3 regions of the Ferrimonas lipolytica genome follow, and region 1 is predicted to be linked to each of the others. Evidence: predicted binding sites of a transcription regulator. Region 1 holds the regulator's gene; each other region holds the start of a gene.
What was found. Region 1 encodes sigma-54, which starts transcription at its own class of promoters, with help from an activator protein. Its sites were predicted from a motif close to GTTGGCACGNNNNTNGNNT; they were not measured.
Positions count from the first base shown of each region.

Region 2: a site for sigma-54 is predicted at 1,749-1,767, ahead of HER31_RS04635 (4Fe-4S dicluster domain-containing protein). Genes of this name have one in related genera too.
Region 3: a site for sigma-54 is predicted at 4,668-4,686, ahead of fliD (flagellar filament capping protein FliD). Genes of this name have one in related genera too.

Region 1 covers NZ_CP051180.1:3,027,592-3,035,201, reverse strand. The annotation lists gene HER31_RS13935 (DM13 domain-containing protein) at 1-266, shown strand, start outside; gene HER31_RS13930 (HPr family phosphocarrier protein) at 241-525, opposite strand; gene rapZ (RNase adapter RapZ) at 515-1,363, opposite strand; gene ptsN (PTS IIA-like nitrogen regulatory protein PtsN) at 1,360-1,806, opposite strand; gene hpf (ribosome hibernation promoting factor) at 1,806-2,093, opposite strand; gene HER31_RS13910 (RNA polymerase factor sigma-54) at 2,116-3,576, opposite strand; gene lptB (LPS export ABC transporter ATP-binding protein) at 3,617-4,348, opposite strand; gene lptA (lipopolysaccharide transport periplasmic protein LptA) at 4,345-4,911, opposite strand; gene lptC (LPS export ABC transporter periplasmic protein LptC) at 4,898-5,449, opposite strand; gene kdsC (3-deoxy-manno-octulosonate-8-phosphatase KdsC) at 5,446-6,000, opposite strand; gene HER31_RS13885 (KpsF/GutQ family sugar-phosphate isomerase) at 6,000-6,974, opposite strand; gene HER31_RS13880 (calcium/sodium antiporter) at 6,992-7,610, opposite strand, start outside.
Region 2 covers NZ_CP051180.1:974,097-981,706, forward strand. The annotation lists gene HER31_RS04620 (NADH-quinone oxidoreductase subunit B family protein) at 1-738, shown strand, start outside; gene HER31_RS04625 (formate hydrogenlyase maturation HycH family protein) at 741-1,148, shown strand; gene hycI (hydrogenase maturation peptidase HycI) at 1,148-1,603, shown strand; gene HER31_RS04635 (4Fe-4S dicluster domain-containing protein) at 1,824-2,369, shown strand; gene fdhF (formate dehydrogenase subunit alpha) at 2,396-4,534, shown strand; gene HER31_RS04645 (sigma 54-interacting transcriptional regulator) at 5,054-6,817, shown strand; gene fdhD (formate dehydrogenase accessory sulfurtransferase FdhD) at 6,872-7,610, shown strand, end outside.
Region 3 covers NZ_CP051180.1:1,679,017-1,686,626, reverse strand. The annotation lists gene HER31_RS07905 (FliH/SctL family protein) at 1-621, shown strand, start outside; gene HER31_RS07900 (FliI/YscN family ATPase) at 608-1,945, shown strand; gene HER31_RS07895 (flagellar export protein FliJ) at 1,935-2,369, shown strand; gene flgN (flagellar export chaperone FlgN) at 2,373-2,816, opposite strand; gene flgM (flagellar biosynthesis anti-sigma factor FlgM) at 2,816-3,121, opposite strand; gene HER31_RS07880 (flagellin N-terminal helical domain-containing protein) at 3,250-4,041, opposite strand; gene fliD (flagellar filament capping protein FliD) at 4,778-6,166, shown strand; gene fliS (flagellar export chaperone FliS) at 6,185-6,565, shown strand; gene HER31_RS07865 (hypothetical protein) at 6,558-6,866, shown strand; gene HER31_RS07860 (flagellar hook-length control protein FliK) at 6,844-7,610, shown strand, end outside.

The DNA of each region.
Region 1 (7,610 bases):
AGGGTAGCATCGGCTTTCGTGGTGAATTGGCGCCGGGGCCAGATTACCGTCTCTATCTTTCCCCACGATTTGTTGAGACCGAGCATGAATTTTTAGCGCTGCAGGGAGAAATGGTCGCAATAGGCAGCATAAGCAGCTTTGATGGCTTTGCTTTGCCCGTACCCAACGGAGTTGAAGTTGGCAGCTATCAGGCGGCGATCGTCTGGTGTGAGAGCTTTCAGCAGTTTATTACCTCTGGGGTTATTCGTCCTCGTCAAAGCGACTAGCAAATAGCTCACATATCGCATCGAGTGCAGCTAAGGCATCGGGCCCGTAGCTGCACACTGTGATCTCTTTGCCTTGGCAACCTTGCAACATCAAGATCCCAAGGATGCTATTGGCGTTGGCTTGTTGTTGCTCAAGTTGTAGCTCGATTTGTGCATCGAAGGTTGTCGCGAGTTGGGTTAAGCGGGTCGCCGCACGAGCATGTAGCCCTAGTCGGTTAATAACCACTACTTGTCGACAAACTCTCTGCTCAATCGACATCAAGCTCTCGGTGACGAACTGAGATCCCATCGCGATGGAGCTTAAAGCGTTGAGTCAGTTGTTCGACGACATAAACACTGCGGTGCTTACCACCGGTACAACCTATGGCGATGGTAAGGTAGGCGCGATTATTACGCTCTAGCATCGGCAACCAGTTCAGAATAAAACGTTCGGTTGAATCGATAAATCGAGTCACACTGCTGTGCTGTAAGAAAAAATCGGCAACCGGTTTGTCTTTGCCGGTAAACGGTCTTAGCTCTGGTTCCCAGTGCGGGTTGGCAAGAAAGCGTACATCAAACATAAAGTCCGCTTGTTGTGGCATACCATGTTTAAAGCCAAAGGATTCAAACACCACCATCATTTCGTTTGGAGCTTCGCCGAGCAGCAAGGTTCGGACTTCGTTGGCGAGGTCGTAGACGGAGAGGTTATCGGTGTTGATAAGATGATCGGCGTCTTGGGCTAATGGTTGCAGTAAGCTTCGCTCTTGGCCAATAGCCTCTGCTAGCGGCGCGCCGTCGTTGGACAATGGGTGGCGACGGCGAGTCTCGCTGTAACGGCGCATTAGCGTATCGTCAGAGGCATCAAGGAAGTAGATCTGCGCATCGATACCGGCGGGGATCCGTTCTCGCAGCTTGGTTATCGCCAGTTCCTGATCCGGTAGGTTACGGATATCTAAACTAACCGCGACTAATTCCCGCTGATTTTCGAGGCTTTGCAGCAGTTGCAGTAGCAATGGCATCGGCAGATTATCAACGCAGTAGTAACCAAGATCTTCTAATACGTGCAAGGCAACGGTTTTACCGGCTCCAGAGCGCCCCGAAAGAATAACTAGCTTCATGCAGTGATCACTTGATACAGATGTTGATTATCAGAGGCTTTGCGCATCGCTCGGCAAAGCTCTTTTTGGCTCAATTTCTCTGCCACCGTGGCGAGCATTGATAAAAACTCTTGATGTTGTTGCTCCGGTACGAACAACGCAAATAACAAATCAACAGGCTTCTGATCGACGGCATCAAATTCGATGGGAGAGTCGCTTTTGAGTAACACCGCCAGCGGCCTATCTAATCGGTTCAGCCGACCGTGCGGAAGCGCGATGCCCTTTCCGATGCCCGTACTGCCCATTTTTTCCCGAGCCATAAGGCTCTCGAACAACTCGTGTTGGGGGAGTTCAGGGCACTGAGAGGCAGCCAATTCACTGATCATCTCAAGTGCCCGTTTTTTGCTTAACTCAGAGTCGACACATAGGGTGCGCTCGAGTGTCAGTAGTTCATTGATTTCCATTAGTGCCGGGAAATTTTCTCTTTGTGTTTGATTACCTGTCGATCGAGTTTATCGACCAACCCGTCAATTGCTGCGTACATATTGTCGTGCTCGTGGGTAGCAAACACTTCACCGCCGTTTAAGTGCAGCTTAGCTTCGGCAATCTGTTGTAATTTCTGCACTTCCAGTATTACATGAACGTTGTTGATGTGGTCGAAATGCCGCTCCAAACGTTCAAATTTTTCGTTAATGTAGTTGCGTAGTGCGTCTGTTATATCAACATGATGACCGGTTAAGTTGATCTGCATAGCTTACCTCCGTAGGTGCGCGTTACAGCATTTTGCGCTGGTTTGATGGTGGAATCGTTAAGGCTTCGCGATATTTAGCCACGGTGCGTCGGGCTACTTGGATGCCTTGTTCCGCCAGAATTTGAGCCATTTTACTGTCGCTAAGAGGTTTCTTTGGATTCTCTGCCGCCACGAGCTTTTTGATGAGCGCGCGGATAGCAGTAGAAGAGGCTTCGCCGCCGCTGTCAGTGCTCACATGGCTGGAGAAGAAGTACTTCAGTTCAAAGATCCCTCTTGGGGTATGTAGATATTTTTGAGTAGTCACTCGAGATATCGTCGATTCGTGCATCTCGACCACCTCGGCCACATCATTGAGCACCATTGGCTTCATGGCTTCTTCGCCGAACTCGAGGAACCCTTGCTGGAATTGCACGATGCAGTTGGTAACCTTCATCAGTGTTTCGTTACGGCTTTCAAGGCTTTTGATAAACCACTTAGCCTCCTGCAGATGTCCGCGAACGAACTGACCGTCACCGCTACCGCGGGCGCCGTTACCGATGGCGGCGTACTGTTGATTGATGCGAATCTTGGGCATGGCGTTAGGATTGAGCTCAACCACCCAGCGTCCCTGTTTTTTACTTACTGAAACATCAGGAATCACGTATTCACTTGGTGTTGCTGCGATTTGCCCGCCTGGTCTTGGGTTCAGTGACTGAATCAGATCCATGGTGTCCTTAAGCTCAGTTTCACTGAGCTTAGTACGCCTTATCAGGGTGCGAAAGTCTCTATTGGCCAACAGATCCATATGTTCATCAAGGAGATTGATAGCCTGATCTCGCCAAGGGGTGTCAGCGTTGTGCTGCAACAGTTGTACCTTGAGGCATTCAGATAGGTCGATGCTGACACAGCCGACCGGATCAAATTGTTGAATGCGTTTGCGGACCGCCTCGACTTCATCTAATTCAATGTCGTCCCGGCCGACAGCAGTTAGTACATCAGCCACGGGAATAGTGAGATAGCCGTATTCATCGATGGCATCGATAAGGGTCGTGGCGATGGCCTGGTCGGTATCGCTCATTGGGGTGAGACCCATTTGCCAAAGTAGATGGCTTTGCAGATCGTCACTGGTTTCGCCCTGATAGCTGTCATCGTCATCGCGTGGACCACTGGCCGCAGCGGCAGGGGCTGCGCTGTAAACGTCGTCCCAGGTGCTATCAAGGGGTAAATTATCGCCTAAGTCAGTTTGGCTTAGGGCTTCGCTGGTATCTAACGCGGCTTGCTCGGTCACCGAAGCACTTGGGCTGTCCTGACTTTCCGGAGATGCTTCTTGGTCTTGGTTATTGAAGTCGTCGTCGCTCTGCTCCAACAGCGGGTTAGAGTCGAGGGCTTCTTGGATCTCTTGTTGCAGATCTAACGTCGACAGTTGCAGCAGTCGGATAGCCTGCTGCAACTGAGGTGTCATCGTTAGCTGTTGTCCAAGTTTTAGCTGTAGCGAGGTTTTCATTTAATGCCCTAATCCTTGTACTGCCCGATGGAAGGGGGCACTAGAGTCTGAATTGATCACCCAAGTAAACAGAGCGTACTAATTGGTCTTCCAATACCGCTTCTGGTGCCCCTTGAGCAATCATTTCACCATGACTGACAATGTAGGCGTATTCACATACGTCCAAGGTTTCTCGGACGTTGTGATCGGTGATCAACACCCCGAGACCGCGTTGTTTCAAGTGTTGGATGATCTTCTTAATGTCGATAACCGAGATCGGGTCGACACCGGCAAAGGGTTCATCCAATAAAATAAATTGTGGATCTGCTGCTAGCGCTCGGGCTATTTCTACACGGCGACGTTCGCCACCAGATAGAGCCATCCCTAAACTGTCACGTATGTGAGTAATATTAAACTCTTCGAGCAGCTGTTCCAGTTTTTCTATACGTTGCTCTTTACTGAGCTCTTTTCTGATCTGCAGTACCGCCATCAAGTTGTCATGAACAGTGAGCTTGCGGAAGATCGACGACTCTTGCGGTAAATAACCAATGCCTTTGCGAGCACGACTGTGCATTGGCAGATAAGTGATCTCTTCACCATTGATATGAATGCTACCTTGGTCGTTTTGGACCAAGCCAACCACCATATAAAAGGTGGTGGTTTTACCTGCGCCGTTTGGACCTAATAAGCCTACGATTTGTCCCTTTTCAACTTTAAGGCCGACATTCTTAACCACTTGGCGACCGTTGTAGCTCTTGGCTAACTGCTGCGCTTCAAGAACCACTGGCTTCATGGTTTAGGCTCGCTTTTAGGTTGTTCTTGTAGTTCTGGCGCTGGCAATACTATCGGTTGGTTTTCCGTTGGAGTTGTTGTTTTCGGTGCTGGCATAAAAATGGTGGTGATCTGGCTCTCGTCGGAGCCTTCCGCACTGAGTTTCTGTTGCTCGGCGTTGTAGCTAATACGTGAGCCTTTGACAACGCTGCCTTCTTGACTCATCTGGGCTTCGCCAATGAGGATCAATTCGCGGTTACTTACGCTATAGCGAATCTCTAATGCGTTGGCTTCCGCCTTCATGCCATTTTCTTGTACTTGTTCGTACGTAGCTGGATTGCCAGTGGCAACAAAGATCTGTTCGGACTTGTCTTCAGTGGCAATGAGAGTCAGCTTGTCAGCTTCGATTCGCAATGTACCTTGGGTAACTACTACGTTGTCGATGTAGCTTAGGGTGCGACTTTGGAGATCGCCTTCAGAACGGTCAGCGGTGACGCTAACCGCTTGCAAAAAGTCGGCTTGCAGTGCCTGTGTTTGCGGCGCCAGTAACGCCAGCGCAATTAGGAGTGGCTTACTGAGTTTCATAAGTAGCACTAACCTTTTGTTTCAAAATAATGTGATTTTGCTTGAGATCAGCCCAAAGGCCGAGACCAGTCATTTGGAATTGCTCGCCAAAGGCCTGCAGCTGTCGATCAGTTTCCATCTCCATCGTGGATAGGTCCAGGTTCAGCTGTTCAGTATGGATGGTTCTGATTGGCTTATACGGCTCAATAGCTTCAACAATAACGCTGTGTTCTAGCGTTAGGAAGCGATTGTCGCGCAGCTCACCCACCTTGGCTTTGACTTTCCATACGGTGTTGCCGTCTTCTGGGTAAACCAGATAAACGGGGTTTTCAAATTCAGTTAGCTGCTTTTGCTGATAGTGGAACATGGTGTCAGCAGCTATCTCGGCATTAAGGCGGCCATTGGCATCATAAGAGCGGGTTTTCATTTCTCGAGCTACGTAATCGGGCTCACTCTCAGAGAGTGAATCCACTACCGGAGGCTCAATCGAAATGTTGCGCAGATATAGGCCGCCAGCCATTGCGAGTAGCAGCAAGCCAGCAAGCAGCTCACGCTTCATACTGACATGCCCTTAGCATCCATCAGTTTACCTTGCGCTTGCAATAGAAGGTCGCACAGCTCACGGACGGCACCAAAGCCGCCGCCAATAGTAGTGCGATAATGTGCCTGAGGCAGCAATGCTGGATGAGCGTCGTGGACGGCAACCGCAAGAGCGACCTTCTCCATTACTGGCAGGTCAACTAGATCATCGCCAATGTATGCGCATTGATCGGCTTCAAGTCCGAGCTCAGAGCGAATCTGTTCAAACGCGGTGAGCTTATCTTCGCAGCCTTGGACGATGTGTTTCACCCCAAGGTTAGTCATCCGTTTTTCGACAATAGCAGAGCGCCTACCGGTGATCACTGCTACCGCAATACCGGCATTTTGAACCGCCTTGATGCCAAAACCGTCGCGGGTATGAAACGCTTTCAGTTCTTCACCGTCGTTACCGATGTAGATACGACCGTCGGAGAATACACCGTCAACGTCACACAGTAGCAGTTTAATATTGCTAGCACGCTCGATTACGTCGGCATTTACTGCGCCATACAACGTTAAGATTGCGTCCATTAGAGTACTCCTGCCTTTAGCATATCCATCATGTTGAGGGCGCCAGCAGGGCAACCGTCACCGTCGACGCTGATTAAGCCGTTAATATTGTTATCTTCCATCAATTTGAGTGCTTGTGCAGCCAATAAGTTGCAATCGATAGTAATTGGTTTTTGGGTCATCACCGTACCGATGGTGGTCTGGTGAATATCAACCCGGGCATCGAGAACTCGGCGCAGGTCGCCATCGGTAAATAGCCCAGTCAGAACACCACTATTATCAACTACAGCAGTCATTCCCAGCCCCTTGGCTGAGATCTCCAACAGTGCTTCACTTACGGTCACCTGTTCATTAACTATAGGTAGACGCTCACCACGGTGCATGATGTCAGCAACCTTTAATAACAGCCGCCGTCCGAGCGCGCCGCCAGGATGTGATAAGGCAAAGTCATTGGCGGTGAAATCCCGAGCCTGCAGCAGTGCTACCGCAAGGGCATCACCCATGACTAAGGTGGCGGTGGTGGAAGAGGTTGGTGCTAAACCCAGCGGGCAGGCCTCCTCGCCGACGGCAATACACAGGTGATGTTGTGCTAGCTCCGCCAAGGTTGAGTTGGGTTTGCCGGTCATCGCGATAATCGGCAAACCCATCCGTTTGATTACCGGCATCAATGTCAGGATCTCGTGGGCTTCACCAGAGTTGGAGATAGTAATAACGATGTCCTGCTTGCTCAACATGCCAAGATCGCCATGGCTAGCTTCACCAGGGTGTACGAAGAAAGCTGGTGTACCTGTGCTGGCAAGTGTCGCCGCGATCTTGTTACCGATGTGACCAGACTTGCCCATACCCATAACTATCACTTTGCCTTTACAGGCGATAATAGCGGCGCACGCGGCTTCAAACTGATCGTCGATGTAGTTACTGACATTGCGAACGGCATCCGCTTCTATCTCAACTACTTGACGACCCCAGCGGCGCCATTGCATTGGTACAGACATCTCTTAACTCCACAAGCTTATGCTAATTGGCTAAATAAACTGATTTGGTAGGCAATAAAACAAGCCAGTAATAACGCGCCTTCAATACGGCCAATGGTCTTGTTCTTTTTCAGTATTAGGATCGCAAGTGGCGCCAAGCTGGTCGCCAACATAATGAAGAAATCACGGCCAGCGGCAGCGGCATCAATGGCGCCGGGAGCGATAAAGGTCGGAATTGCTAATACTGCCAAGATATTGAATAGATTAGAGCCAACTACATTGCCAATAACGAGATCATCTTCACCTTTCGCCAATCCGGCTACGCAAGCGGCAAGCTCGGGTAAGCTGGTACCGACAGCAATAATAGTGAGACCAATAACCAGATCGGACATGCCAAACAGCTTGGCGATGCCAACTGCGTTATCGACCATTAGATCAGCTGAGATTGGCAATACAATCATACCGACAATCAACCACAGTGCCGCTTTGCCCATCGGCACATTATCGGGCACGTCATCACTGCTTTGCTGCGTGAGTTGGTCATCACGGTTGCGGAAGGCGTTGAAAATCAAAAAGCCCATTACGCCAATGAAGGCAGCGGCAAGAAGGATACCGTCGGTACGAGACAGGGTGAGATCGTGCATCAGATAGCCGGCC
Region 2 (7,610 bases), 2.1 Mb from region 1:
CGCTCTGCCTATGTATATCGGGTCGATTGCGGCGGCTGTAATGCCTGTGAAATTGAGATATTTGCCGCCATTACCCCGGTGTTCGACGCAGAACGCTTCGGTATCAAGGTAGTTGCATCGCCCAAACACGCCGACATCCTGCTCTACACCGGCTCAGTTACAAGGCCAATGCGGATGCCAGCATTGCGTGCCTATGAAGCGGCGCCGGACCCGAAGATTGTGGTCTCTTACGGCGCCTGCGGTTGCGACGGCGGCATCTTCCACGATCTCTACGGAGTGTGGGGCGGTACCGACAAAATCATCCCAGTGGATGTGTATATCCCAGGTTGCCCACCAACGCCTGCGGCCACCATCTATGGCTTTGCATTAGCACTTGGCTTGCTGGATCAAAAGCTGAAAGAGGAGCATCACGATGAGCAACCGGGCGAGGCGGTGGTATTAGCTCACCCTGAAGTGCCACAACAGCTGCGAGTATTGATTGAAACCGAAGCTCGGCGGTTAGCGGGCTATCGTCATGGTGGTCGCATCGCTGGTGAGTTTATGGACCTGCTGGTAGCGAGTACGCCGCAAACCATCGATGCCAATCTGCAGCGCTATCTCGCCGAGCGGGACGATCCACGCTTAGCTGAGATCGTTACCTGCTTGCATGAAGCGTCGCTATCTGGCCTTGGGGTCAAGCAACCGGTCGAGACCAAGTCGGCGGCAGCTAAAAAAGCTGCGGCAATTGAGGCGCTATAGCGATGGAAGAGCAGGTTTATATCTATGCCTTAAATCGACGCTTTGTTGATGAACAGGATATGCCAGAAGAAGCGCAGCAGGTGATGTATTACAGCCTCGCCATTGGCCACCACCTTGGGGTAGTAGACTGCCTCAAGGTACGGCTGCAATGCAGCCTTGATGAGTATCGTGATTGGATTGGTTTGCTGCCAAAAGAGAGCATCGCTGCCCACAAGATGTCCCGTTACTTCACCTTTGGCGAAATCGCTATCTATCAAGAGCATGTCGACACCCTAGCTCGCGCGTTCAGCGAGGTTGGGCGCCGACCGAACCTAAGCGAGCGCCAGCGGGCGTTGACCGACACCATGATGGGAGCGTTGGCAGACATTCGCCGCGAACCCAATATGTACCTAATGGTTAGGAGCCGTTAATGAGCAACGTTGTATTGACCGTGGGTAATACCATGATGGGGGACGACGGCGCCGGGCCGTTATTGGCACAAATGCTTAACGACAATCCGATTGACGGCTGGCAGGTGATCGACGGTGGCGCCATGCCGGAGAACGTGGTGCACCAAGTGCGCCGATTGGAACCGCAGCGAGTAATTGTGGTTGATGCCGCCGACTTCGGCGAAAAAGCGGGAGAGATCCGCTTAATCAACCCAGCCACTATCGCCGAGATGTTCATTATGTCGACCCACGCCCTGCCGCTTAACTTCCTGATTGATGAACTCAAACAAACCGTGCCAGAGGTGGAGTTTATTGGCATACAGCCGGCCATTGTGGCGTTTTCGTTTCCAATGACTGACATGGTTAAAGATGCGGTAACTACCGTCTATCAAACCTTACCAGCATGGCAGCCAGGGGGGAGTTTTAGCACTATTTAAGCGTCGTCGAGGCCGTCGACATTACTGACGGAGCGGTGTCGATTTGCACCGCTAACCGCCGCCAAGCTGTCTAATTTTTTACTCTAAAGCTGGCGGTTAGTCGACAAAGGCCCTTTTTTAGCCCCATTTTTCGGCTGTTAGGAAAAATGGCACAACAACTGCTTTATAAACGATGAAGGGCGATTGAAGCACCAGCCCTTTGAATACTAAGGATGGAGATATGAATAGGTTTGTTTTAGCCGATCCCCAGAAATGCATAGGGTGCCGAACCTGCGAAATTGCATGCGTTCTATCGCACTCAGATAGCAGCTTAGTTGACTTTGACCCAAGCAACTTTCATCCACGTTTGAATTTGGTCAAAGGCGCTAAGGTAACCACGCCGATTATGTGTCGGCAATGTGAAGATGCTCCCTGTGCTCAGGTTTGCCCTAATGGTGCCATTACCTCTGAAGGTGGCTTTGTCCAAGTAAAGCAAGAGCGCTGTATAGGTTGTAAAACCTGTGAAGTCGCTTGCCCTTATGGCGCCATGAACGTGGTGTCCTTCATGGTCGAAAAACCCGATACCCCCGCTATATTTGCCAACCAAAGCAAGCGTGCCTTTGCGCTTAAGTGCGACCTCTGTGGTGGCTGCGAAGGTGATCAGGCGTGTGTAAACGTGTGCCCGACCAACGCTATTCGATTGGTAAAACAAGAGGAGCTAAAAAACATCAATCACCTTAAGCGCGACGCTGCGGCAAATTCAGTCAATGAATTAGTAGCTCACTAGATTGTATTTTAAATGAGAGTGTAAGCATGGAAAAAACAATTACCGTCTGCCCCTATTGCGGGACCGGTTGTAAGTTGTCCTTGATCACCGAAAACGGCAAGGTGATAGGGGCAGAGCCGGAAAATGGCAGAACAAACCAGGGTGAACTGTGCCTAAAAGGCTACTATGGCTGGGACTTCCTCAACGACACCAACCTACTGACGCCACGACTGAAAAGCCCAATGATCCGTCGCACTAAAGGCGCCAAACTCGAGGCAGTTAGCTGGGATGAAGCCATTACTTTCGCCAGCGACAAACTAAAAGCAATTAAAGCCAAGTATGGTCCCGATGCGATCATGACCACCGGCTCAGCCCGTGGGCCAGGTAACGAAGCCAACTTCGTTATGCAGAAATTTGCTCGTGCAGCGATAGGAACCAATAACGTCGATCACTGCGCTAGGGTGTGACACGCTCCATCAGTCGCCGGTCTGGCGGCCACAGTAGGTAACGGTGCAATGAGCAACTCTGTTACTGAAATCGAACACGCAAAATGCTTATTTATCTTTGGTTACAACGCAGCGGACTCGCATCCGGTGGTAGCCAAACACATCCTTAAAGCCAAAGCCAACGGTGCCAAGGTTATCGTCTGTGACCCACGTTACGTGGAAAGCGCACGGATCGCTGATCAATGGGTGCAGTTGAAGAACGGTTCCAATATGGCATTGGTTAACGCCTTTGCTCATGTCTTAATCGAAGAAAAACTTTACGACGCCGATTACGTTGAGCGCTACACCGAAAACTTTGATGAACTCAAAGAGATGGTGATGAAGTACTCACCGGAAGACACCGAAAGCATTACCGGTGTGCCGGCAGAAGCAGTACGCGAAGCGATGCGCACCTACGCCAACTCTGGTGCCTCAATGATTCTTTGGGGTATGGGCGTAACTCAGTATGGTCAAGCGGTTGATGTGGTTAAAGGCTTGTCAGCCTTAGCCCTGCTTACTGGCAACTATGGTCGTACCGGTGTTGGTACTGGCCCGGTTCGCGGCCAAAACAACGTGCAGGGCACCTGTGACATGGGGATGTTGCCTAACGTCTATCCTGGCTATCAAGCCGTCACAGACGACGCCGTGCGGCAGAAGTTTGAGAAGCGCTGGGGGGTTGAACTATCACCAGAGCCGGGCTACTGCTTAACTGAGTTGGGTCACAAGCTTGATGCTGATAAGTGTAAAGCCTATTACATCTTCGGTGAGGACCCTGCGCAGACAGAAGCGGATCTAACCGCGCTGCGTAACACCTTGAACTCGCTTGATCTGGTTATCGTGCAAGACATCTTTATGACTCAGACTGCCGAAATGGCCGATGTGATCTTCCCAGCCACCAGTTGGGGCGAACACGAAGCGGTATATAGCAGCTGCGACCGAGGTTTCCAACGCACTTTCAAAGCGATTGAGCCACCAGCAGGGGTCAAAGTTGACTGGGAAATCCTGTCATTGATGTCGACGGCAATGGGTTACCCAATGTCGTACCGCGATACCAAAGAGATTTGGGATGAGATCAGAGAGCTGTGTCCAACGTTTGCTGGCGCCACCTACGAGAAGATGGCCGGTCTAGGCAGCGTTCAGTGGCCTTGTCTTGATGAGGACGATCCGGGCACGCCAACCCTGTTTGTTGGCAACAAGTTTGCCACCCCAAGTGGTAAAGGTCAGTTCTTTGCTTCTGAGTGGCGCGCGCCACTAGAGCAACCGGACCAAGAGTTCCCACTGGTGTTGTCTACTGTGCGCGAAGTTGGCCACTACTCCTGTCGCTCGATGACCGGTAACTGCAGTGCCTTGGCGAAATTAGCTGATGAACCGGGATACATGACTATCCATCCAGATGACATAGTCAAATATGGTCTTAAGGATCAACAGCTGATTTGGATCTCGTCGCGTCGCGGGAAGGTGATCACTCGAGTACAGGAAACCGAACGGGTTAACCCTGGTTGCGTTTATATGACCTATCAGTGGTGGATTGGTGCCTGTAACGAGCTCACCATCGAACACTTAGATCCGATCTCGAAGACCCCGGAGTACAAATATTGTGCTGTTAAGGTTGAAGCGATTGCCGATCAAACGTGGGCGGAAAACTATGTTCAAAATGAATATAGTAATTTGAAGGCGAAGTTGCGTAATGCAGCAAGCTAAGTAGGTAATAAATGGCACCGGGCCTCCGACCGGTGCCATTTATTTATTAACAAAATATTATATATTTGACGTGAGTCCTATGTGAATAATAGAAATTCGTTTAGATTGATTTTAAATCCCAGTTTTCACGGATCGAAAATGACTCTAGACAATGTAAAGAAACAAGATGCTAAGCATTCTTGTTATTCTATAAAGGGATTCGAAAAGCTTTCGAAGGAATTGAATTCAATTTCTTCGATGAAACAATTGTCAAATGTTTTGTTGGATTATGAAAATAATCATCGATTTATTGATGGTATAAATCTTATCATCGATGATTTAAATAATTTTTGGTTACGGTCTTACTCCTGCTTTGAACCAGAATTAAAAATCGAGTCATTTCAAGAATCACCTTCGAACTCAGTACTTCTACCAGTTAATAATATCAGTAGTTTCGAGTCGGCTCGGCGTAACTTTCGCTATGAGAATGTAAACAATTACATATGCCTGCCGCTGCGTACCTGCACCAATCAATTAGGAATGATTGAATTTTATATCAATGATGTTAAGCAGGTAGAGGGCAATATATTAGATTACTTGAATGGTATTGCAGCTATATGTTCTACCGCATTAGAAAAGGTTCTAGTTCAAACTGGATCACAGTATTTGTTACCTCCGAGTAATAACTCTGCATTTTTAGTTGATGTGACCAATGCAGTGATAGATAAAGACAAACTTAATGATTTAGCTCGTTCATTATCAGTCTGCCTAAATAACTATTTAACCATTCAATCCTGCAGCCTGATGTCATTAGAACAAGCGTCGGAACGACTGCGCTGCTTCGACTTTGAAATGGGTTTGGGCTCGGAATCTAAATGTCAGGCGCACTATACCGAGCTGAGAAAATCGTTGTACCAGCAGGTAATCCAACAACGGCAGCCATTGGTATTAAACCACGCTGAGCTGGGGCTATTGAACAAATGCCATAGCTGCGAAAAGCAGTTGTCTGCCGGTATGTTACAAGCGTGCATTGTGCCGCTCAGTTTCCGCGATAAAGTCGTTGGGGTTATGCGCTGTGAACATCGCCAAGCGGATTTCTTCGGTGCTGATGTTGTTAGCTTACTGGAGCAGGTGGCCGCGCGGGTATCAATGGGGGTTAACGCCATCCAGTTGAACCAGCAAAGCAAAATGTTAGCGGCGTCGCAGGAAGTGGTTCCAGTGATAGAGGAGCCGGGCACCAAGTCCAAGGTATTTGAAGAGATCATCAGCAAAAGCGAGGTGATGGACAAGGTTTTGCAGCAAGTCCTAATGGTGGCCGACAGTGATTGCACCGTGCTGATCTGCGGTGAAACCGGCACCGGTAAAGAGGTGGTCGCTCAGGCTATCCATCGCCTCAGTGGGCGCAGCGCCAAGCCGATGGTAACCATGAATTGCTCGGCGATCCCTGCAGGGCTGTTTGAAAGTGACCTGTTTGGCCACGAAAAGGGCGCCTTTACCGGCGCGCTCAATCAACGAATTGGCCGTTTCGAGCACGCTAACCAAGGCACTTTGTTCTTAGATGAAATTGGCGATATGCCACTGGAGCTGCAACCTAAACTGCTACGAGTGCTGCAAGAGAGTGAGATTGAGCGGGTAGGGCGTCATCAGCCCATTCCGGTTGATGTTCGGCTGGTCGCCGCAACCAATTTCGATTTGCGCCAACAGGTTGAGAAGAAAACCTTCCGTAGCGATCTGTTTTATCGCCTAAACGTGGTGCCAATTCAGTTGCCACCACTGCGTGAACGACGAGAAGATATCCCGTTACTGGCCAAGCACTTCACCCGCCTTTATGCCAAAAAGATGAACCGCAACATTACCAGTATTCCCGCTGAAATCCTGCGCCTGTTGGCATTGTTGGACTGGCCAGGCAATGTCCGTGAGTTGAGTAATGTGATTGAGCGGGCGGTAGTGTTAACCCGTGGCAATGTACTCAATCTGCCGGTGGCAGAGCTGCAGGCGCTGGCGGAATTGGAAAGTGGCCACATGCTTGAGCTTGAGCCGTTGGCAGCGGAGCCCCAGCCCCAGCCCCAGTCACAACCAACACCCGCTAGCCAACCCAGTGGCTCACAACCGCAAACGACGGAAGCGACGAATCGCACTGAACAGCCAAGTCTAGAGCGCGATCGCATCGTCCAGATTCTGAAAGAAACCAATGGCATTGTCGCTGGTCCACGAGGCGCAGCCAATCGATTGGGGCTAAAACGAACCACATTATTATCGAGAATGCAGCGGCTTGGGATCTCGACCAAAACTTTTATTAGGTGATGCATAACGCCAGCATATGGCGTGGCCAATCATCGTTTGAGGTGCACTATGGATATGAACGACAGCAAGACGTTAGCCGGCACTGAAGCAGAAACGAACTTTGAAACGTTGGCCAGTTTAAACCTTCCTAAACACCAAGCTGCGATGGCTAAATCGGTATCCCAAAGTCGAGAGATCTGGCGCTTACAGCATGATGGCGACAAACGTGTTTTTATTGATGATTTAGCGGCGGAGCGAGCGATTGCCCTGAGCTACAATGGCATCGCGCACACCGTATTGATGTGTTCCGATCAAGACATTATTGATCTGGCCTATGGCTTCTCCTTTACTGAAGGGATCATCAGCCACTCGCGGGAGATCTACGGCGTGGAAATTGCCCAAGGCTGTAATGGTGTTGAGGTAAAGATTGAATTGGCGGGGCGCCGGTTTGAACAGTTGAAGCGGGCACGGCGATCGATGGCTGGGCGCACCGGTTGTGGGATCTGTGGTGCCGAGCAACTGGACCATGTTATCCGGCCATTACCACGCTTAGCCAACAGCAAATCGATGGACTTTGATGCGATTGAGTTGGGAATGCGCCAGCTGAAACAACGGCAATGGCTCAACAAACTGACCGGTGCGACACACGCTGCAGCACTGCTCGACCAACAAGGGCAGCTGTTGTTGATTCGCGAAGATGTCGGTCGTCACATTGCGTTGGATAAGCTTATTGGCGCTATGTTGCAAGGCGAAATCCAAGGTCATGCTATTGCTGTAACCAGCCGCGCCAGTTTCGAAATGGTGCAAAAGGCCG
Region 3 (7,610 bases), 1.3 Mb from region 1:
ATGGCACTCGACAGTGAGCAGCAAAGCCAGTGGAGCAGTTACCAAGATGCCATCGATAAAGGTTACCAAGCAGGGTTAGAGCAGGGCACCCAAGAGGGGCTGCAACAAGGCCAAAAGCAGGGTTACCAGCAAGGAAAGAAAGAGGGCTACTTAGTTGGTGAGGCGCAAGGGCTTGCCGCCAGTAAGAAGCAATCTGAGCAGGAGTTGTTGCAACTCACGGTGCCGATTGAAGCGATTAAACAACAGTTGTTGCAACATCATCAACAGCAGCTCGTGCAACAGCAACAGGTTATCATTGCGCTGGTACAACAGATTTGCGACAAGGTAATTCGGCAAGAGCTGCAGCTGCAACCGGAGCGGATTGTCCCTTTGATTGAGGACACCTTGGCGTCGTTACCTTCTGGAGCGCAACAGGTTCGCGTTCGGCTGCACCCTGCAACCCATAAGGCTATCGCGGCTCTGCCACAGTTAGCTGCATGGCAGTTGGACAGCGATCCTGAGCTGAATATTGGCGATCTTATCGTGGAAACCGAGCAGAGCGAAGCAGACGCCTCGGCTGAGCTCCGATTGCAAGCTTGTATGGAAAAATTGGTGGAGCACCTAACCTGTGACCGCACTTAACAGCGCCATTGATGAGATCCAGTGGAATGATATTCAACTGGCACTGGTCTACGGCAAGTTAACCCAAGTTCACGGACTATTGATGCAAGCAGTTGGGTGCACGTTGGGTATTGGCCAGCGCTGCTATGTTGAAACGCCAACCGGGACGGAAATTGAAGCAGAAGTAGTTGGTTTCAATAAACAGGCGCTGCAGTTGATGCCGTTAGAGTCGGTACAAGGGTTACAGCCTGGTGCGAGAATAAGACCAGCGGTAAACAGCCTGCAAATCCCATTGGGCGACGGCCTATTAGGAAGGGTACTCGATGGCTGCGCCCGTCCTATTGACGGCCTCGGCAAACTCACCAATGTTAGTTACCATCCCGCTCGCATGCACAGCCCTAATCCGTTATTAAGGCAGCCAATTGGCAAGCAGCTTGACGTTGGTGTTCGGGTACTTAATGGGCTCTTACCCATCGGTCAGGGCCAGCGGCTAGGGCTGTTCGCCGGGTCCGGCGTGGGTAAAAGTGTGTTGCTTGGGATGATGACCCGTTATACCGAAGCCGAGATAGTGGTGGTCGGTTTAATTGGTGAGCGTGGCCGCGAAGTTCGAGAGTTTATCGAACATGCTCTGGGTGAAGCAGGACGCAAACAAGCAGTTGTTATTGCTGCGCCTGCCGATGCAACGCCGTTAATGCGGTTGCGAGCTGCGCGCTTGTGTCATCAGATTGCCTGTGGTTATCGTGATGAAGGTAAGCGAGTGTTGCTGTTGATGGATTCACTTACCCGTTACGCCCAAGCCCAGCGGGAAATTGGTCTTAGCGTTGGTGAACCTCCGGCGACACGAGGTTATCCGCCATCGGTGTTTTCGATGCTACCGAGTCTGGTCGAAATGGCAGGTAACGGCGAACACCCTCAAGGCTCGTTGACCGCGTTTTATACGGTGCTGGCGGAAGGCGATGACCAACAAGATCCAATTGCTGATTCCGCTCGAGCCATCCTTGATGGCCATATGGTATTAAGCCGTTCGCTGGCTCAGCAGGGTCACTATCCTGCTGTCGATCTTGGTGCTTCTGTTTCTCGCGTTGCTGATCAAGTGGTGCAGCCAGAACAGATGGCGCATATAAACCGTTTACGTCATCTATTGGGGCGCTACCGCGAAGTTCAGGAGTTGATCCCACTAGGGGGCTATCAAGCTGGGCAAGATCATGAGTTGGATAGGGCTGTTAAGGGCTACCCACAGATCAGCGAGTATTTGCAGCAGTCACAGCAACAGGCAGTCTCTATCGATGAAGCGAAGCAACAGTTGGAGCAATTAATGAGCCATTTCGGTACTCATGGCAACTAAGGCACTCGACCGACTTGCAGAGCAGATGGAGCAGCAGTTACATCGAATTGGAAAACAGCGGGCGGATAATCAATCTCGGTTAACCAAATTGGAGCAAGTTGAGCGTCAGATTGCTGAGTTTTTACAGCAACAACAGGGTCAGTTCAACTGCATTAACCAACTTCAGAATCAGCAGCAGATGGCTATTCAACTGCTGCAGGTTAGTGACAAAAACCAGCAGAAGATCAGCTTGTTGCAAACTGAGCGACAGCGTTTAGACAAGCTGTGGCGCTACTTTTTGCAACGTCGACAGGGGTTACGGTGGTTGATTGAGCAGCGCTTAGAGCAGGCTAGAATCAGTGAGAATAAGGCGGAACAACGGCAGTTGGATGAGCTCGCAATGCGGTGTCATCAAAATAGTGGCAACCTTGATGGTATTTGGTAAAGACTAGGCTATCGGACCATAGTCGTTCAGTTGTTGTTGGGCCTGTTGTGGGTTCAAAAGCTGATTTAGTCGCTGCTGTTGCTGAATCAACAACTGACCATTGCGGTCGTTTAGCATTTGACAGCTACGCATCTGCGCCAGCAACTTACCGTGACTGTCCTGCAGTTGTTGTGCAACAGCCTTAGGTAGGCGTGTTAATAAAGCGGCAAAACCATCACTATCACCGCTAAATCCCAACGTTTGTAACCATTGCTGGCGCTGCTGGGAGTGATGTTGCAACTGGCTATACGCTTTGTCTAACTTGAAATTGAGCTGAGTGAGTTGCTCCAGTGCGCGATCGAGCATCAGCTGACGTTGCTGCTGCAGTTGAGTTTCGATAGCTTGATAGTGACGAACATCTTGCTGGATCGATTTTGCTAGCGCCCGAATCAACTCATTGGTGGACATTAGCGTTTCCCGTGTTGGTCGGTCATTGCCGTGGCAATTTCATTAAGATCGATATTAAAGCTGCCATCGGCGAGTGCTGCGCTCAATGCGGCTACGCGGTCGATGTCGACCTCTGGTAGTTGTGCCAACTGTTGTGCCCCATCTTCCAACAGCTGAAACTGCGACGATATCGCCACTTCTTCGATGTTTATGGCTGCGGAATGAGCAACGACCGTGGCGTCACTCTTATCAGACTTAGCACTGTTGTCGACGGTTTCAACCCGGACTTGGGCAGAACGTTGCGTCTCGTTGGATAAAATATTCATATGTGGATCCTATCAAAGCGGTAACAGATTGCTCTGTTTTTGCTGGTTGTACTAATTAGCATTAACCAATACAGCCAGCAAAAACAGCTGAGCGAACTCAGCTGTTGCAGTATAGCGGCTATCTAGCCTTAGCCCAACAGGCTCATTACCAAGCTGGTGTTCTGGTTTGACTTAGCCAGTACGTTGGTGCCAGCTTGAACCAGCATCTCGTTCTTAGTCATGTTAGAAGATTCAGTAGCGTAATCGGCGTCTTTGATGTTGCTCAACGCTTGTTGAGTGTTTTCATCAATGTTGGCGTTGTTGTTGGCGGTGTGCTGCAGACGGTTGATACCAGAACCCAATACAGAGCGGGTGTCACCTAGAGCGTCGATAGTGGTGTCAACAGTCGCAATGTCGGTAACGTCTAGCGCAGCAATAGCAGTATCAAGTGCGGCGATCTCAGCAGTTGCATCAACAGTTACGGTTTTGCCAACACCGGCATCAACGGTCACTGCAGCATCAAATTTACCAAACAGGTCTTCACCAGCGAATTCAGTCTCGGTAGTGATAGAGATTAACTCGTCTTTAAGACCGTCGAATTCAGCGGTAATCGCATCCTGATCGTCGGCACTTACAGTCGCGCTGCCGTACTGAGTACTCAGCTCGGTCATGCGCATAGCGATGGACTCAACTTCAGATAAAGCACCGTCAGCAGTTTCTAGCATAGCGATGGCGTCGTTAACGTTACGAGTACCCTGTTGCAGAGCGGTAGAGTCTGCTTCTAAACGGGAAGCAATCTGCAGGCCAGCAGCGTCATCAGATGCGCCGTTGATACGGTAACCGGTAGACAAACGCTCCATAGCGGTAGTCATTTCGTTGTTGGCTTGAGTCAGTGCGTTTTGGCCTACTAAAGAAGCGTAGTTAGTCTGAACTGATAGCATGATTATTTTCCTATTGATAAGTGCCTAAGGCATTTTTGTCATTCATCACAATAGGGCGGCATGCAGTTGTAATTACTTAACCCCCAATACGAAAAAATTTAAAATAATTTTTGTTTGCAGCTGATTGAGCGTTGTTGCTGTCGGTCTAAGTTGGTAAAACGCTGGCACGGTTAACTTAGGCTGTGTACCAATTAAGTGTTGTTCTTGCCAATGCTGTTAAAGCAGCGGCTAGGCAAGTTTTGATACAAAGGGTAAAGCACTACTGCTATTGATCTTCTGCCGCATTGGAGCAGTTCAGCGAAGCGTTTTGGACTGCGACCTAAGGCAAAGGCGATTCCAACGGGGGCGAAGCTCCCCGGAATCCATACAAGAATGTGCCGTCGCCACCGCGACATCCTCCTCTAAAGGCACCGAAACTGGTGAAGCCGAAGGCTTAAGATAAACTTCAACAGCTAACTACGACACTGCCTTAACTTAAACCCACTGGTTGGTTTCGCTCCTTCACCGCTAATATCTTCCCCTTTTCACCCTCCGTGCGGAAAAGTTACTTCCGCTTCGATTATTTATTTAAGTTTCACCGCAAAGGTGACGCCCTATATAGCTAGGATTTGTAGCAATGGTAACTAGCTGGCCTGAATTTTGCTTTGGGTACGGTATAGCGCCCCTTCCAGCTTATCGTCTGGTACTACCAGCAGGTATCGACTAAGTCGTGGGATTATTTAAATAGAGGTAATGCATGAGCACAATGCCGGCGAGTAATTCGTCACTCATGGCGCAACAGTTGGTTGCAGCCGAACGGATGGCGCAGGACGAGATCTATGCTGAAAAAGAAGCCAACCTTGAAGCGCAGGCCGATGCATATGACACCCTAGAATCCGCGTTAAAAGCGATGCAGAGCGATTTAGCTGCGCTGGATGGGGATGCCTTTGATGCTAAAAAAGGCAGTTTAAGTAACGAAAGTGTTGGCACTGTCGATATCGATTCAGCAGCTCCTGCCGGGATCTATGACATTGAAGTTACCCAACTTGCAAAACAACATAAGATCTCATCGTCGTTTGCTAGCGCTGCAGAGCCTCTGCCAACAACTGGCACGGTTGAGATTGCTGTTGGCACACCACCGGAGTCGATGGTTATTGATTTTAGTGTGGTTAACGCCAGCGGCGCAGCAACGGTCACTGACTTGGTCGATTATATCAATGATGCTCCTGATAACCCTGGGGTAACTGCAGCATTGATTCAGACCGGTGATGGCGAAGTTGAGCTGATGTTGTCTGGCGACGACTCTGGTGCGCAAAACAACCTTACGGTTACTGCAACTGGCACTGGTAATGACGCCCAGTGGAGTTTCCCTAACGAACTCAACCCTGCTCAGGACGCACACTTCTCTATTGATGGTGTACCTATTACTTCGAGCAGTAACCAAGTCGAAGTAATTGACGGGGTAACGTTGGATCTCAAGCAGGTGGGTTCGACCACCTTAACCGTTGAGCAAGATATCGAAGCTACTCAGGATGCGGTTGAGGAGTTTATCGACTCTTTTAATACCCTGATGACCACCATCGATGAACTAACCCAAACGGTTACAGTTGATACCGACGACAGCGAAGATAGCGAAGACGACGAGGATGCTGACGAAGACGATGATTCTGACGAAGATGAAGACACCGTTGAAGTAGGCGTTGATGAAGTTGGGGTACTAAAGGGTGACTCGTCGGTTCGGATGCTGCGCTCTGATCTACGTGAGTTGGTGTTTGTCCCAGCGCCTAACGGCATGACGCTATCTGATATCGGCGTTGAGATGGATCGCGACGGCCAGCTATCACTGAATGAAGAAAAATTTGAAGAGGCGCTAGCAAACGACAGTGGCGCTGTTGAAGAGATGTTCGCAGGCCCTGGCGGGATTATTGAAAGCTTCGACGCCAAGATTGATCCGTTTCTCTCCTCGTCGGGGATCATCGATGTCAAGCAGGACTCGATTGAGACTCAACAGCGAACCCTCGAAGATGATATGGCTGAATTCGATTATCGAATGGAGATGAAGTATGAACTTTATCTCAGTCAATTTGTTGCTGCTGAGCAGTACCAAACGCAGATGCTTGCTACATCACAAATGTTTTACGCCTAATTACGAGTCTGACCTTAGATGTTTACCAATAACGATCCATTTGCCGCGTACCAACAAAGTTCAGTAGAAGCTCGCGCGGCTTCTGCCAACCAGCATGATTTAGTGCGCATGCTACTCGAGGCTTGCCTTGATGAACTGACCAAAATCGAAGGCCATATCGACAATAGACGTATCGCTGAAAAGGGCGCATCGGTCGATAAGTGCTTGAACATTATCATGGGTATGGATGCCATGCTCGATATGGAAAATGGCGGTGAATTAGCGGCTAATCTGCATCAACTGTACGATTTTTGCCATCGCCAATTGTTGAGTGCCAGCATTAACAGCGACACCACCAAACTAGCGCCAATTGTTCAAGTTATCACTGACATTAATGATGGTTGGCAGCACTTTGAATAACTTGTGGCGTCGCTTTGCGGTCGCGTTGGAGCAATACAGTGAGTGTGAGGACTGGCCAAAACTCTCCAGTGTTGACCGAAAATTGGCCACTGTACTTCAGCAGCACGGTGCTAAAAAGCCCGGCGACGATAAAGCCTACGACCAAATGGTTGCTGCTCACCATCGTGCAATAGAACGTTTAGCGCAACACAATCAACGGCTGCAGCAATTGATGGAGCAAGAGCGAAGTCAGCGTCAAGGCCTGCGCGCCTATCATCAAACAGAATTAATGAATCAACGTGAACATAGTTTCTATCAATAGTTCGTCGCCGCACCGCGACCCAATAGCCCAAGTAGATAAAAGTGATCACAGTGCTGTGGGCACTGACGATTATCCGGGAAACCGAAAAGTGGCGGCGGATGATTCCGATAGCGATTTCACCGCTGGGGTTTCTGAGCCTGACCAAGCTTGTGAGCTAAAAGCTAGTGACCTAGCTGATCTTGATTTAGGGGCCGATTTGACTCCGCAAGTTGATAACAACACTGAGGTCAATCAGCTGATCACTTTCGCTCAAATGGCATCTGCAACTGACTCAGCTCAAAGGTTACCAAGTTCATCGCTGCAACGTGCTGAAACCGCTTTAGCACCATTGAACGTTGAACGGCTAATTCAGCCGTTACTCGATGCTACATCTGGGCTAGTAGTTGAACAGTTAACCAAACAATCAATTACGCCTCAGCCACAGCCAATCTCAATGGTGCAGATTGGAGCTTCAACCTCGGTGTTAACTGCAGAGGTGGTTAAGCCAACCCAGAGTGGTGCGAGTGCTTTTAGTCGCACCGATAGCGCAGCAACGAATAGCTCGCTACCGACTTCAGAATCACGTAACACGGCGTTACTTAGCACTATGCCGATTAGTGCCACGCAGTCTCCAACCGCAGTTGCATCAATGGAACTGATAACGGCTATTAGCCAGCCTGCAGATGCGGCTGATAACACTATCGTTAACCAGCACAGCGCAGCCAAATTGAATGGTGACGCGGCTAACAACAGCCAAGTGGCAAA